Regions from separate parts of the Variovorax sp. 278MFTsu5.1 genome, predicted to be linked through region 1. Evidence: riboswitches for the same ligand, from Rfam matches in the RefSeq annotation. Region 1 holds a riboswitch; the other holds the start of a gene.
The links. Region 1 has a riboswitch for thiamine pyrophosphate ahead of ABL844_RS14790 (purine-cytosine permease family protein). Riboswitches for the same ligand answer to the same signal wherever they lie in the genome.

Region 2: linked by a shared signal. The riboswitch ahead of thiC (phosphomethylpyrimidine synthase ThiC) and the one ahead of ABL844_RS14790 (purine-cytosine permease family protein) in region 1 are both predicted to bind thiamine pyrophosphate.

Annotation. Positions count from the first base shown of each region.
Region 1 is NZ_CP157622.1:3,175,300-3,182,953, reverse strand. Features, by position in the region: gene ABL844_RS14810 (Bug family tripartite tricarboxylate transporter substrate binding protein) at 1-850, shown strand, start outside; gene ABL844_RS14805 (aromatic ring-hydroxylating dioxygenase subunit alpha) at 847-2,070, shown strand; gene ABL844_RS14800 (PDR/VanB family oxidoreductase) at 2,085-3,050, shown strand; gene ABL844_RS14795 (adenylate/guanylate cyclase domain-containing protein) at 3,024-4,922, opposite strand; TPP riboswitch at 5,121-5,221, shown strand; gene ABL844_RS14790 (purine-cytosine permease family protein) at 5,298-6,641, shown strand; gene thiD (bifunctional hydroxymethylpyrimidine kinase/phosphomethylpyrimidine kinase) at 6,586-7,434, opposite strand; gene ABL844_RS14780 (FAD-dependent oxidoreductase) at 7,470-7,654, shown strand, end outside.
Region 2 is NZ_CP157622.1:6,113,280-6,120,933, reverse strand. Features, by position in the region: gene ABL844_RS28475 (M48 family metallopeptidase) at 1-933, shown strand, start outside; gene thiC (phosphomethylpyrimidine synthase ThiC) at 966-2,849, opposite strand; TPP riboswitch at 2,939-3,044, opposite strand; gene ABL844_RS28465 (YchJ family protein) at 3,086-3,505, opposite strand; gene ABL844_RS28460 (response regulator transcription factor) at 3,694-4,434, shown strand; gene iaaH (indoleacetamide hydrolase) at 4,448-5,968, opposite strand; gene ABL844_RS28450 (metallophosphoesterase) at 6,067-6,906, opposite strand; gene ABL844_RS28445 (acyl-CoA dehydrogenase family protein) at 6,908-7,654, opposite strand, start outside.

The DNA of each region.
Region 1 (7,654 bases):
CGGCCCGATGGACACCATCGCCCGCGTCTACGCCGAAAAGCTCAAGGCGCGCTGGAACCAGCCGGTGATCGTCGAGGCCAAGCCGGGCGCGAGCGGCACCATCGCCGCCGACACCGTCGCCAAGGCTGCGCCCGACGGCTACACCGTGCTGCTGACGCTGCCGCTCACGCACATCAACAACGTGGTGCTGCAGCCGAAGCTGCCCTACGACCCGGTGAAGGACTTCGAGCCGCTGTCGCAGCTGGCCACCGGCGGGCCGATGCTGATCGCGCGCGCCTCGGCGCCGTTCTCGAACGTGCGCGAGTTCGTGGCCTATGCCAAGGCGCATCCCGGCATCTCCTACGGCACCTGGGGCAACGGCTCCAACGCGCATCTGTTCGGCGAGCTGCTGGCGCGACAGAACAAGCTCGATCTTGTGCATGTGCCCTACAAGGCCGAGGCCGCGGCGCACAACGACATGTTCGGCGAGGCGCTGGGCGTGGCCTGGGCCAATCCGGCGACTGCGCGCGGCCTCGCGCAGGCCGGGCGCATCAAGGTCCTGGGCATCACCGGGCGCCAGCGCGTGCGCTCGATGCCCGACGTGCCGACCTTCACCGAACAGGGCTTTCCCGGTTTCGACCTCGACAGCTGGATCGGCGTGTATGCCCCCGCGAAGACGCCTCGGCCCGTGCTCGACGAATGGTCGAGCGCGCTGCGCGAGATCACGAAGATGCCCGATATCCAGGAGCGCCTGGCCGGCTTCGGATTCGAGCCGCTAGGCAGCACGCCCGCCGAGTTCAGGGCCAGCTACATGGCCGACTTTCCCCGTGTCGCGGACCTGATCAAGGCCGCAGGAGTCACTCCCGAATGAGCACCGTCGCATCCGCATCCCCTGCTGCCGAATGGCAGCCGATCGCCTTCGATACCGGCACCGCCTACGGCCGTAAGCCGCCCAGCCACAAGCCAGAGCTGACCGAGGTCGGCGCCGGCACGCCCATGGGCGAGCTGCTGCGCCGCTACTGGCACCCGATCGGCCTTGCCGCCGACGCCACTGACACGCCACGCCAGGTGCGCGTGCTGGGCGAGGACCTCATCCTGTTTCGCGACAGGAAGGGCCGAGCGGGCCTCGTGCACTGGCGCTGCGCGCACCGGGGCGCCTCGCTCTACTACGGGCGCGTCGAGGAAGAAGGCATCCGCTGCTGCTACCACGGCTGGATGTTCGACGTGCAGGGCCACTGCGTCGACCAGCCCTGCGAGCCCGACGGCGGCGCGCGCAGCCGGGGCCGCGTGCGCCAGCCCTGGTATCCGGTGCAGGAACAGTACGGGCTGATCTGGGCCTACCTCGGCCCGGCCGAGAAAAAGCCGGTGCTGCCGCGCTACGACTGCCTGGAGACGCTGGATGAGGGCGAGACGCTGGAAGCCGACGGCAACAGCATCGGCGGCGGCGGGCCGCAGATCATTCCGTGCAACTGGCTGCAGCATTACGAGAACGTGGCCGATCCCTTCCACGTGCCGGTGCTGCACGGCAGCTTCAGTGGCACGCAGTTCGTGGCACTGATGGGCCAGATGCCCGACGTGACCTTCGAGAGCACCGACACCGGCGTGAAGATCATCTCGATACGCAAGCTGGAGGACGGCAGCGTCTTCCGCCGCGTGGCGGGTCCGGTGCTGCCCACGCTGCGCGTGGTGCCCAACCCGCGCGTGGCGGCCTACGGCCGGGTGGAGTCCATCGGCTGGGTGCTGCCCATCGACGACCACAGCTTCCGCATCTACACCGTGGGCCGCGTGAAGACGCCGGGCGACCTGGCCCGCGTGCGCTCGCGCCTGAACGGCAAGCTGTGGGAAGAACTGACCGAGGCCGAGCACCGCGCCTTCCCGGGCGACTACGAAGCGCAGGTGAGCCAGGGCGCGATCACCGCGCATTCGGAAGAGCACCTGGCCACCTCCGACCGCGGCATCGTGATGCTGCGCCGGCTGCTGCAGCGCCAGCTCGATGCGGTGCGCGAGGGGCGCGATCCGGCGGGCGTGAGCTTCGACCCGGCAGCGCCGCCCGTGCATTTCGACGCCGGAAACTTCATCGTGAGCGAATGAGCGCAGCGGCGTCCATCGCGGGCCAGCCCATCGCCGTGCGGGTGGCGCGCAAGACGGTCGAGGCCGAGGACGTGGCCAGCTTCCGGCTGGTCTCGGCCAGCAGCGCGCCGCTGCCGGGCTTCGCGCCAGGCGCGCACATCGACGTGGCGCTGCCCGGCGGGCTGGTGCGCCAGTATTCGCTGTGCAACCTGCCAGGGCAAGACGAGCACTACGAGATCGGCGTGCTGCGCGACGCCGCCTCACGCGGCGGCTCCCTCGCGATGCACGACGCGGTGCATGAAGGCGCGGTGCTGAACATCAGCCCGCCGCGCAACCACTTTCCGCTGGACGAAGGCGCCGCGCACAGCCTGTTGCTGGCCGGCGGCATCGGCGTGACCCCGCTGCTGTCGATGGCTCAGCGGCTGGCCTCGCTGGGTGCCGATTTCGCGCTGCACTGCTGCAGCCGAACCGCCGCGCGGGCGCCCTACCGGCGTCGGCTGGAAGGCAGCGACTTCGCCGACAGGGTGTTCTTCCACCATGACGACGGTCCGCCCACGCAACGGCTGGATCTCGCCGCGACCATCGGCCGCCCGGCACCCGGCAGGCACATCTACGTGTGCGGCCCGCAGGGCTTCCTCGATGCGGTGCGTGGATCAGCGCGCGAGCTGCAATGGCCGGACGCCCAGGTGCACTTCGAATACTTCTCGGGCGCGATGCAGCCGGCAGGCGAACAAGGCGAGTTCGAAGTCGAGCTGCGCAGTTCGGGCCGCGTGGTGCGCGTGCCAGCCTCGCTCAGCGTGGTGGACGCACTGGCGGCCGAGGGTGTCGACATCCCCGTGTCCTGCGCGCAGGGCGTGTGCGGCACCTGCCTTACGCGCGTGCTGCAGGGCGAGGTCGAGCACCGCGACCTCTATCTCACGCCCGAGGAGCAGGCCGCCAACGACCAGTTCCTGCCCTGCTGCTCGCGGGCCCGTTCAGCCCGGCTGATGCTCGATCTGTAGCAGCTCGTAGAGCACCATGCGCGTCTGCCGGCCGCGCAGCTCCGCGAGCTCTTCGATGCGGCGCGTGGCGAGCCGGCCGCCCAACCCCTCGAATGTGGCCTCGGAGATCAGCGTGCGCGTGCCCAGCTCCTTGTTGGCACCCTCGATGCGGCTCGCCGCATTGATCGCGTCGCCGATGGCGGTGTACGACAGGCGGTTGCTCGAGCCGAGCACACCCGCGATCACATGGCCGGTGTGGATGCCCACGCGCGTGCGGAACTCCTGCAGGCCCTCGGCGCGCCACTTCTCGTTGAGCGCGTTCATCTCGGCATGCAGCTCGATCGCCGCGAGGCAGGCGCGGTACTCGGCATCCTCGAGTTCGGTGGGTGCGCCCCACAGCACCATGATGCCGTCGCCCATGAACTTGTCGATCACGCCGCCGTGACGCGCGAAGATGCCGGCGGCGAGATTGAAGTACTCGGTGAGCTGGCGCACGAGCACCTCGGCCGGCATCGACTCCGAGATGCTGGTGAAGCCCTCCACGTCGGTGAACATCGCGGTGATGCGCTTCGGCGAGCCGCTCGGCCCCAGCGCGTGCCCTTCCGCGACGAGTTGCCGGATGATGTCCACCGGCACGAACTTGCTGAAGGCCTTGAGGCTGCGCGCGGATTCGTCCAGCGCCTGGTTGAGGTGCTGCACCTCGAGCACCCGGCTCGGCTCGATCGGCAGATCGTCGAGTTCCAGCCGCCCGATGCGGCGCGCGACGCGCGAGAGGTTCTCGATGGGCCCGGTCACCAGCTTCGACAACCGCAGCGAAATGATGAGCGCCAGCGCCAGGAAGCTGACCGTCAGCGCCAGCGACCAGAGCACCGAGCGCTGCAGGCCACCGAGCAGCAGCTCCTCGGGCTCCCAGCTCACGAGCTGCCACCGGGTGTGCGGCAGGTGCGAGGTCTGCACGAGGTAGCGACTGCCTTCGTGCTCGATGGAGAAGGCCTGGTCGTCGGCCCCGCCTGCCGTGCTGACCGAGAGCATGTGCGCATGGATGGCGCCGAGCACGCCGCTGTCTGGCGATTCCAGCTCGCGCACCGGATCGGGATGGTCGCTGCGCGCGATCACGTGGTGGTCCGAACTCATCAGGGCGCTCTCGCCATGGCCCTGCGCACCGAAGGCACCCACGAGCCTGGCCAGATGCCCCAGCGACACGTTGGCATCGACCACGAGTCCCCGCCTGTGCCCTTCGTCGTCGGCGCGCGCCGAAGGCCGCGCGTGCCCGACGGCCAGCTCCTGCGAGTCGCTCATCATGAATGGCTGGGTCCACACCGGTCCTTTCGCCTTCATGGCCTCCAGGTACCAGGTGCGCTTCTCGGGATCGAAGTCGCTGCGGTAGGCCGAGATCGATGTTGTCGCAAAACGCTGCTTCGCGTCGCCGCCGTCCCGGTCCGGCGAGTCCTTGTAGTGCCAGGTCTCGGTGCTGAATCCGTCGGCGCGCAGCACCTGGCGGATGGCCGGCACCGGGTAGCGCACCGCCATCAGCACGTGGCCATGGTCGGTGGCCACGTTGATGCTGTCGATTTCCGGCGTCTGCTCCAGCAGCGTCCAGAGCATCTCGGCAGTCTGCTCGCCGTCTTCGCCGCAGACATGGACACTGGGCGAATCGGCGATCGCACGGATCGCCGCCTCGGTCTTCGCGAGGAAGGCGAGCACGCTGTCCTCGACCCGGTCGTGGTTGATCTTGTGCGCCGCGGTGCCGAGCCTCGACACCAGCCTCTCGGCGGCCCAGTAGCCGAAGGCCACCAGGAGCAGCGACTGCACCAGCGCCACCGCGCAGATGATGGTCCCCACGTCGACCCTGAACCGCCTGAGGCGGGTGCCCTTGAAATCCTCATCGACCATGCAAGCTCCTCTTCATTTCTTGTTTCTGCACGCTTATCGGCATGCGCTCCCGTTTCTTCTGCCGTCGTTTTCCTCGGCGGTCGATTCTCGCGCGGCGCATCCGCATGCCGAGGGTTTTCCCTGCCTGCAAAGGCATGCCTGGCGTCGCGGCTTCCCGGCCCCGCATAAAATCGGCTCCGCGCCACGGGTTTGCCGCGGCGTACTTGCTAGGGGTGTTGGGCGGCTTGCCGTCCGGCTGAGAAAGTCCCTTTGAACCTGATTGAGGTAATCCTCGCGCAGGGAAGCTGGTCCGGTGGCCTCTCGCGCCTTCTCGCGTGAAAGCCGCGCCACTGGGGCCTCGCCCACCTGCCAAACCTTTTGCACTGGAGCAAACGGATGGCACACGACGACAAGAACAACGATGCCGCTGGCGTCTCGAACGAGGCGCTGACGCCCCTGCCCGCCTCGCGGCGCGTGTTCGGCTGGCAGGACCATGCCTCGCTCTGGTTCAGCCTCGGCGTGGGCCTGCTTGTGATGCAGATCGGCGCCTACCTGGTGCCGGCCGTGGGCACGCGCGACGCGGCGATCGCCATCGTGCTCGGCTCCTGCATCGGCGCGGGCCTGCTGGCCTGGACCGCGCGGCTGGGCTGCCAGAGCGGCCTGGCGAGCGCCGGCCTCATGCACGCCACCTACGGCAGTGCCTTCGCGCGGCTGCCGGTGCTGCTCAACATCGTGCAGCTGGTGGGCTGGACCACCTTCGAACTCGTGGTGATGCGCGAAGGCACGCAGGCCATCGGCCAGACGGTGGTGGGGCCGGCGCTGGGCAGCTTCTGGGGCGGCGTGCTGACGACCTTGCTGTGGGGCGCGGTGCTGCTGGCGCTGCTCGCCGGCTCGATGGTGAAGCTGGTGCGGCGCTTCGTGAGCCGGTTCGGGCTGCCGCTGGTGGTGCTGTCGCTGCTGTGGCTCACGTGGCAGTTCGCGGCGCAACTGCAGGCCAAGGGGCTGGACGCCTTCTGGGCGCGCCCCGGCGACGGCACGATGGGCATGTTCAGTGCGCTCGACCTGGTGATCGCGATGCCGGTGTCGTGGCTGCCGCTGGTGGCGGACTATGCGCGGCACGGCAAGCGCAGTTCCGGCGGCCTCGGCGGCGCATTCGGCGGCACCTGGATCGGCTACGCGGTCGCGAACGTCTGGTGCTATGCGCTGGGCGTGATGGTGGTGAGCGTGGCCGAACCGGGCACGGGCCTCGTCACCGCGCTGCTGCTGGCCCAGGGCGGCCTGGTGGCGCTGGGCCTCATCCTCATCGACGAGCTCGACAACGCGTACGGCGACGTCTACTCGGGCTCGGTCTCCACGCACAGCCTGCTGCCGCGCTGGAGCGTGAAGCGCTGGGGCCTGCTGCTGGCTGCCCTGTGCATCGCGCTGGCGCTGGTGCTGCCGATGCACACGCTGGAGCCCTTCCTGCTGCTGCTGAGTTCGGTGTTCGTGCCGCTGTATGGGGTGATCATCGGCCGGCTGGGCAGCGGCGAGGCGGTATCGCCGCAAGGCGCGCGGCGCAAGATCGACTTCGGCGCGGCACTGATCTGGATCGCGGGCATCGCCGCGTATCACGCGCTTGCCAAGTGGGCGCCGCAGTTCGGCTCCGCGCTGCCGACACTGGCCGCGACTTTCGCGCTGGCCTGGCTCAGCCGGCCTTCAACGGCAGCCGGTGCGTCGGCACTGGCGCAAAGCCGTGGTTGAGCGGGCCATGACCCGCGCCGATCTTCACGTCTGCACCTGCAGCCATCGCGCCGAGGATGTAGGCGCGCGCCCTCTCGACCGCCTCGGGCAGCGTCGCGCCCAGCGCAAGGTGCGCGGCAATGGCAGACGACAGCGTGCATCCGGTGCCGTGCAGGTTGCGGCTTTCGATGCGGCCGGAGGCCAGTCGCTTGCGTTCGCCATCGGCCTGCAGCAGCACATCGACCACTTCGTTGCCCGGCAGATGGCCGCCCTTGAGCAGCACGGCCTTCGCGCCGAGCGCCAGCAGTTCGTCGGCCGCGCCGTCGAGTGCATCCACGCCTTCGATGGCATGGCCGATCAGCAAGGCGGCTTCGTCGAGATTGGGCGTGACGACCACGGCGCGCGGGAACAGCTCGCGCACCAGCACCTGCACCGTCTCGGCAGCGATCAGGCGGTCGCCGCTGGTGGCGACCATCACGGGGTCGAGCACCACGTTCTTCAGCCGGTAGCGGTCGATGGCCCAGGCCACCACTTCGACCACCTCGGGCGCATGCAGCATGCCGAGCTTGACGGCATCGACACCGATGTCTTCGACCACGGCCTGGATCTGCGCCCTGAGGAAATCGGGCGGCACGCCGTGGATACCCGAGACGCCCAGTGTGTTCTGCGCGGTGAGCGCGGTGATGGCCGTCATGCCGTAGCAGCCCAGGGCGGCGAAGGTCTTGAGATCGGCCTGGATGCCGGCGCCGCCACCGCTGTCGGAACCGGCGATGGAAAGCACGCGTGCGTAGCGCTGAGTGGGCTCTTGGGTCATGCCGAAAATTATCGGCGACGCGAAGGAGCCCTGGCATGAGCCTTCCTTTCGACTCGGTCGCCATCCTCGGCGCAGGCCTCATGGGCCGGCTGATGGCGGTGACGCTGGCGCAGACCGGGTGCAAGGTCGATGTGTTCGAGGCCGGCAGCGCCGAGGCCGAAGGCGCTGCCGCGCGCGTGGCCGCCGCGATGCTGGCGCCGCTGGCCGAATCGGCCGTCGC
Region 2 (7,654 bases), 2.9 Mb from region 1:
CTGGGGAGCGAGTTCGCGCCCCCGGCGCCCGCGCCGGCACGTCCGCGCCGTCCGAGAAAGCCGAAGCCGGCGGTACCGCCTTCCGTGCTGCCGGACGCGGCCATCCTTCCTCCCGCGCCCGTCGATCCGGATGCGCCGCCCGCGGTGCCGCTGGCCGACACGCTGACGCTCGCGAACTTCGCGCACCCACAGGCCACGCGCGAAGTGGTGCTGGGCTCCGCGCGCGTGGCCTACGAATTCAAGCGCGGCAAGCGCAAGACCATCGGCTTCCTGGTGGGGGCCGAAGGGCTGTCGGTGCGCGCGCCGCGCTGGGTCGCGCTGCGCGATGTGGATGCGGCCATCCACGAGAAGTCGGACTGGATCCTGCGCAAGCTCACGGAGACGCGACAGCGCCTCGCGCGCGTGGAAGCCACGCGCATCGAATGGAAGGACGGCGCAGCCTTCCCGTTCCTGGGCGAGCCGGTCGTGATGCGGCTCGATCCCAAGCACGGCTTCGCGAGCGTCGGTGGCACGCTGGACGCGGCCACCGAGGAAGGCGCGCCGCGCATCCTGCGGCTGGCCGTCTCGCAGAACGCCGAGCCCTCGCAGATCCGCGACGCCGCGCAGGCCTGGCTCATGCGGCAGGCGCGCAAGCTGTTCATCGAGCGGCTGGACCACTTCGCGCCGCTGCTCGGCGTGCAGTGGCAGAAGCTGTCGCTGTCCAACGCGGCAACGCGCTGGGGCAGCGCCAGCGCCGACGGGTCGATCCGGCTCAACTGGCGGCTGATCCACTTCCGGCTGCCGGTGATCGACTACGTCGTGGCGCACGAACTGGCCCACCTGCGGGTGATGGACCACTCGCACCGCTTCTGGGAGACCGTGGAGAGCGTGGTGCCCGACTACGACGTGCTGCGGCAGCAGCTCAAGGACGAAGCGGTTCCACGCTGGAACTGAGGCCGGGGCGCCCCGGCCCCGGGGTCAACGTTTCAGGACACGGCCTTGATGGGGATGTACATCTCACCCCCGCCCGCCATGAACTCCTTCGACTTCTCCTCCATGCCCTCGCTCATGGCCTGATCCTCGGCCACGCCCTTCTTCGCGGCGTACTCGCGCACTTCCTGCGTGATCTTCATCGAGCAGAACTTGGGGCCGCACATCGAGCAGAAGTGCGCCACCTTGCTCGAATCCTTGGGCAGCGTCTCGTCGTGGAATTCGCGCGCCGTGTCGGGGTCGAGGCCGAGGTTGAACTGGTCCTGCCACCGGAACTCGAAGCGCGCCTTGCTCAGCGCGTCGTCGCGCGAGCGCGCGCCCGGGTGCCCCTTTGCCACGTCCGCGGCGTGCGCGGCGATCTTGTAGGCGATGATCCCCTGCTTAACGTCGTCGCGGTCGGGCAGGCCCAGGTGCTCCTTCGGCGTCACGTAGCACAGCATCGCGGTGCCGGCCCAGCCGATCATGGCCGCGCCGATCGCGCTGGCGATGTGGTCGTAGCCCGGCGCGATGTCGATGGTCAGCGGGCCCAGCGTGTAGAAGGGCGCCTCGTGGCAGTGCCTGAGCTGCTCGTCCATGTTCGACTGGATCATGTGCATGGGCACATGGCCCGGGCCTTCGATCATGGTCTGCACGTCGTGCTTCCAGGCGATCTGCGTGAGCTCGCCCAGCGTGCGCAGTTCGGCGAACTGGGCCTCGTCGTTGGCGTCGGCGCCCGAGCCGGGGCGCAGGCCGTCGCCGAGCGAGAAGCTCACGTCGTAGGCCTTCATGATGTCGCAGATGTCCTCGAAGTGCGTGTAGAGGAAGCTCTCCTTGTGATGCGCGATGCACCACTTGGCCATGATCGAGCCGCCGCGCGACACGATGCCCGTCATGCGGTTGGCCGTCAGGTGGATGAAGGGCAGGCGCAGGCCGGCGTGGATGGTGAAGTAATCGACGCCCTGTTCCGCCTGCTCGATGAGCGTGTCGCGGTAGATCTCCCAGGTCAGGTCCTCGGCCACGCCGCCCACCTTCTCGAGCGCCTGGTAGATGGGCACGGTGCCGATCGGCACGGGGCTGTTGCGCACGATCCAGTCGCGCGTGGTGTGGATGTTCTTGCCGGTGGAAAGATCCATCACGTTGTCCGCGCCCCAGCGGATGGCCCACACCAGCTTCTCCACCTCTTCCTCGATGCTCGAGGTGACGGCCGAATTGCCGATGTTCGCGTTGATCTTCACCTTGAAGTTGCGGCCGATGGCCATCGGCTCGACCTCGGGATGGTTGATGTTCGCGGGAATGATCGCGCGGCCGCGCGCCACCTCGTCGCGCACGAACTCGGGCGTGATGATGCGCGGAATGCTCGCGCCCAACGGGTTGCCCGCCACGCGCTTCGCGCGCTCCTCGTTGGCGAGGTACTCGGCCATCCACTCGCGCTTGCCGTTCTCGCGCAGGGCGACGTATTCCATCTCGGGCGTGACGATGCCGCGGCGTGCGTAGTGCATCTGCGTGACATTGCCGCCCGACTTCGCGCGGCGTGGCGTGCGCTGCAGCGCCGAGGCACCGGCGCGCAGTTCGGCCAGGCGCTGGGCGTCGCGGTCTTCGTTCTTGGCGCCGTCGTCCAGCGCATGGTGCACGCGGCCTTCGTAGCTCTCGGTGTCGCCGCGTTCGGCGATCCACGCGCCGCGCACGTCGGGCAGGCCCCGGCGCACGTCGATCTCGACCTTCGGGTCGGTGTACGGGCCGGAGGTGTCGTAGAGCGACACGGTCTCGCCGTTGGTCAGCTGCACGTCGCGCACGGGCACGAACAGGTCGGGCCGGCTGCCCGGAATCACGCACTTGTGCGACGCGGGAAAGGGCTCGCGCGTCAGCGAAAGCAGCGAGGTGAACTTGTCGGGGGCATTCATCGGAGGCACTCCTTGTTGAGGAAAGGGTGCTCCGCAATCGCTCGGTGGTCTTCGGCAGAAGCCCGTCACGGGAAGGTGGACGGACCGAAGTCAGGGAGTGCAGCTCTTCTTACGCCGGTATGACCCGGATCAAGTTCGCGGGTCGGCAGCTTTGCCATCTCAGCACGCCACATGCGTGCACCCCGGAGCGGGGCCGATTGTGCGAGCCTCGGCCCGGCGCGTCAACCCGCGGGTTGTTACCGCAGGTCGCCGTCGAGGTAGTACCAGCGCCCGTCCTCGCGCACGAAGCGGCTGCGCTCGTGCAGGCGCGTGGCGGCGCCGGAGGGGCCGCGCTGGCGCGCGACGAACTCGACCTCGGCGTGGTCCGCATCGAGCACCGACCGGGCGCGGACGTCCAGCCCGAGCCATTTGACGCCCGGCTCGAACTCGATGGAGGCCGGGCGCTTCGAGGGATGCCAGGTGGCGAGCAGGTACTCGCCGCGCTCCAGCACGAAGGCCGAATAGCGCGAGCGCATCAGCGATTCGGCATCGGGCGCGGGCGTGCCGTCGAAATCGTCGAGATAGCGGCCGCAGCATTGGGCATGGGCGACGGGCTTGTCGCGGCGGTCGGTTCGGCCGCAGGGGCAAGGCCCGGAGAAAGGGACGGAGGCACTCATGAAGACTGCTATTGGAACACCCCGCGGCCCAGCCTCCGACAGGGCAAGCCCGGAGCCGGTGAAGGCCGCTAGCGGCGGATGGGCTCCTGCAGCGCCTGCGCACCGGCCGGCCCGGTCCCCGGGCATCCACCCTTGGCGCGGCGCTTGCTAAACGATAGCGTTGCCCTAGCCCGTCGAGAAAGCCCGCGATGTACCTCACAGCCCCCGAACAGCAGGCCCTGCGCGGCGTCTTCGCGCTGCTGGCCGAGGACGACCGTGGCGAGCACGAGATCCGCGAGCGCCTCGGTAGGGCTCTGCTCGACCTGCTGCACGCCGACCAGTTCGCCTCCTTCGTTTGGAACGCGGCGGGCAACAGCTTCGGCTCGCGCGTGGCGATCCACATGGACCCGGCGAACCTCGACACCTACGCGCAGTGGCACCAGCACCACGACCCGATCACCTTCGTGCTGCAGTCGCGCCGCCGTGCCACGCGTGTGACCGAGGTGATGCCGCAGCGCGAGCTGATGCGCACGCCCTTCTTCAACGACTTCCTCGCGCGCGACGGCCTGCACTGGGGCATGAACCTGCACGCCTTCGAGGGCGACCGGGCACTGGGCGACCTGCGCATCTGGCGCCGCAAGGGGCGCGGCGATTTCGGCGATCACGAGAAGGCGCTGCTGGACCTGATCGAGCCGGCGTTCATCGGTGCCTTACAGCGGGCGCAGCGTGCCGCCGCTGCCGCCATGCCTTCATCGCATGCACCTGCCTCCTCCGATGCGCTGCTGAGTGCGCGCGAGCAGGAGGTGGCCCGCTGCGTACGCGAAGGGCTCACCGACAAGGAGATCGCGCGGCGCATGGCGGTGAGCGTGCCCACCGTGCGCACCTACCTGCGCCGCATCTTCGACAAGCTGGGCATCGAGCGCCGCTCGGCGCTGGCGGCCTTGCGCTGACACCCGCAGCCGGTCACTTCGGCGCGGGCAGCCGTCCCAGCACCTTCTCCACCGCGAGGCCCACGGCCAGCAGCCTGCGGTCGCTGCCGGCGGGGCCGTCGAGCTCCAGGCCCACGGGCAGGCCCGTCGTCGCGCCGATGCCCGAAGGCAGCTGGATGCCGGGGATGCCGGCGTTGCTGCCAGGGTCGGTGTTCTGGATCAGCGCGCCGAAGTTCTCGGGGCTGCTGGCCTCGGGCGCGGCCGCCAGCGCCACGCGCGGCACCGTCGGGAACACCAGCGCGTCGAGCCTGTTCTTCGTGAAGGTGTCGCGATACAGCTTCTGCAGCGCGGGGCGCGCGACGCGCATCGCGTTGTCGTAGACCGGCTTCGCATCCACCACGCCGCTGGGCGCCGGCAGCTTGCGCGGGATGACGAAGGCTTCGAAGGTGCCCTTGACGTCGGGGCTCGCGATGCCGGCCGTGAGCTGCGCGATGTCGATGCCGGTGCGGTATGTCGCGAGATAGGCCGCCATGTCGTCGTTCGCCTCGTAGAGCGCGAGCGGGAAGCCGACGGCGCCGTTGAGCTCCATGAGCTTCGGCATCTCGACGTTCACCAGCGTGACGCCGGCAGCGCGCAGCTTTTCGAGCGCGGCATCGGTGGCCGCGCGCGTGTCGGCATCGAGATTCGCCTGGAAGGCCGGCACCACGCCGAGGCGCACGCGCTTGAGGTTCGCGGGCTTCGGCGGTGCGCCGCCGGCGATGACGCTGTCGAGCAGCGCCACGTCGGCCATCGACTGTGCCATCGGCCCGGCGGTGTCGCGCGTATGCGAGATCGGCGCGATGCCCTGCTGCGGATAGCGGCCCACCGACGGGCGCAGCGAGGCGCAGCCGTTGAATGCGCAGGGAATGCGCACCGAGCCGCCCGTGTCGGTGCCCAGCGCGGCGGGCACCATGCGTGCGCCGAGTGCCGAGCCGTTGCCCGACGACGATCCGCCCGCGATGCGGCTGGCGTCGTAGGCATTGCGCACGCCCACCTCGGCGCCGGTCTGGAAGGCGGGGTTGTAGCCGGTGACGCCGAAGGCCAGCTCGTGCATGTTGGTCTTGCCGAGCACGACGGCGCCGGCCGCGCGCAGCCTGGCCACCACCGGCGCATCGGCGGCAGGCACGAAGCCCTTGAGCGCCGGTGTGCCGGCTGTGGCGGGCAGGCCCTGCACCTGGATGTTGTCCTTGATGGCCACCGGAAGCCCCGCCAGCGGCTTGCAGGCACCGCCGCGCTTGCGCTGCGCATCGGCGGCGCGCGCCTGCTTCAGCGCACCGGCTTCGTCGAGGGTGATGAACGCGTTGAGGTTCGATTTCGCCTTGGCCTGCGCGATGTAGGCGGCCGTCAGCTGCTCGCTGGTGACGGTGCCTGCGCACAGCTGCCGCACGGCTTCTGTTGCAGTCAGCGTCGCGATGTCGGGCGTCGCCGGCTGGGCCTGGGCGGAGAGGGCGAGAGCGACGGCGGACGGCACAAGGGCCAGCCGAGCGGCAAGGGAAATGGATTTCTGAACGGTCATGGCAAGGGCCTCCGGGAAAGAGGCGGCCATGGTGCGCCGGCGCGCGGCACCTGTCTGTCATCCAAACCGATGACAGGCGGCAGAGGCGGCCCGCAGCTCTACCGGAACATCACCCACTCGGGCCGCATGTTGAAGCGCACCGGCAGGATGCTGACGCCCAGCCCGCTGGTGACGTACATGCGCCTGTGCTTGTGCGTGATCCAGCCGTAGGCCCACTCGCGCGGGGCGGCGCCCGGCACGATCAGCGCGCCATAACCCGGTACGCTCACCTGCCCGCCGTGTGTGTGCGAGGCCACCACCAGCCCGCGCGTGCGCGGCATGGTCGCGAAGCTGAAGGGGTCGTGCATCATGACCAGCGTCGCCGCATCGGCGGGGATGCCGGCCAGCGCGCGCATCGGATCCGAATGGCCGGTCGAATGGTCTCCGATGCCGGCCACCCAGATGTCGTGGCCGGGCAGGCGCGCCGAGGTGTTCTCCAGTACGCGGATGCCCTGTGCGGCGAGTGCCTTTGCCGTGCGCTCGCCGCCGTGCCACCAGTCGTGGTTGCCCAACACCGCGTACACACCCTGCGGCGCCTTCAGCTTGCCGAGCACGGCGGCCATATCTTCGATGGGCAGGGGCTCGTCGTCCTCGCCGGTGCCCGCGAGGAAGTCACCGGGCAGCAGCACCACGTCGGGCTGCGCGGCGTTGATCTCGTCGATGATGCGCGCGGCGCGCTCCACGCTGGTGATGCGCCATGCAGAGCGGGATGTGAGATGCCAGTCGCCAGCTACCGCGACCTTCAGGCCGGCGGGCGCCTGCCATTGCGCCGAGCTCAGGGGCTCGACGCGCGCGGCCACCCAGCGCGGCTCGATGGCGAAGCTCCAGACCGCCAGCGCCGCGAGCACGAATGCCGCGGCGTACCACCAGCCCGGGCGTCGCCCTCGGTGCTCGCTCACGTCACGCCAACGCGCGCTGGATCAGCAGCTTCTGGATGTCCGAAGTGCCTTCGTAGATCTGGCACACGCGCACGTCGCGGTAGATGCGCTCCAGCGGAAAGTCGTTCACGTAGCCGTAGCCGCCCAGCGTCTGGATGGCGGCGCTGCACACGCGCTCGGCCATCTCGCTTGCGAACAGCTTGGCCATGGCGGCCTCTTTCAGGCAGGGCAGGCCGGCGTCGCGCAGGCTGGCCGCGTGCCAGATCAGCTGGCGCGCGGCCTCGATCTGCGTCGCGCATTCAGCGAGGCGGAAGCCCACGGCCTGCTGGTCGAAGATGGAGCCGCCGAAGGCCTGGCGCTCCTTGGCGTAGGCCAGCGCGGCGTCGAAGGCGCTGCGCGCCATGCCCACGCTCTGCGCGGCGATGCCGATGCGCCCGCCTTCCAGCGCTCCGAGAGCGATCTTGTAGCCCTCGCCCTCCGCGCCGATCAGGTTCTCGCGCGGAATGCGGCAGCCGTCGAAGTTGATCTGCGCGGTGTCGCTGCTGTGCTGGCCGAGCTTGTCTTCCAGCCGCGCGACGTTGTAGCCCGGCGTGTCGGTGGGCACGATGAACGCGCTCATGCCGCGCTTGCCAGCGCCCTTGTCGGTCACCGCGATGACGATGGCGACCTGCCCGTTCTTGCCGCTGGTGATGAACTGCTTCACGCCGTCGATCACGTAGCCGTCGCCGTCCTTGCGCGCGGTGGTGCGCAGGCTCGACGCATCGCTGCC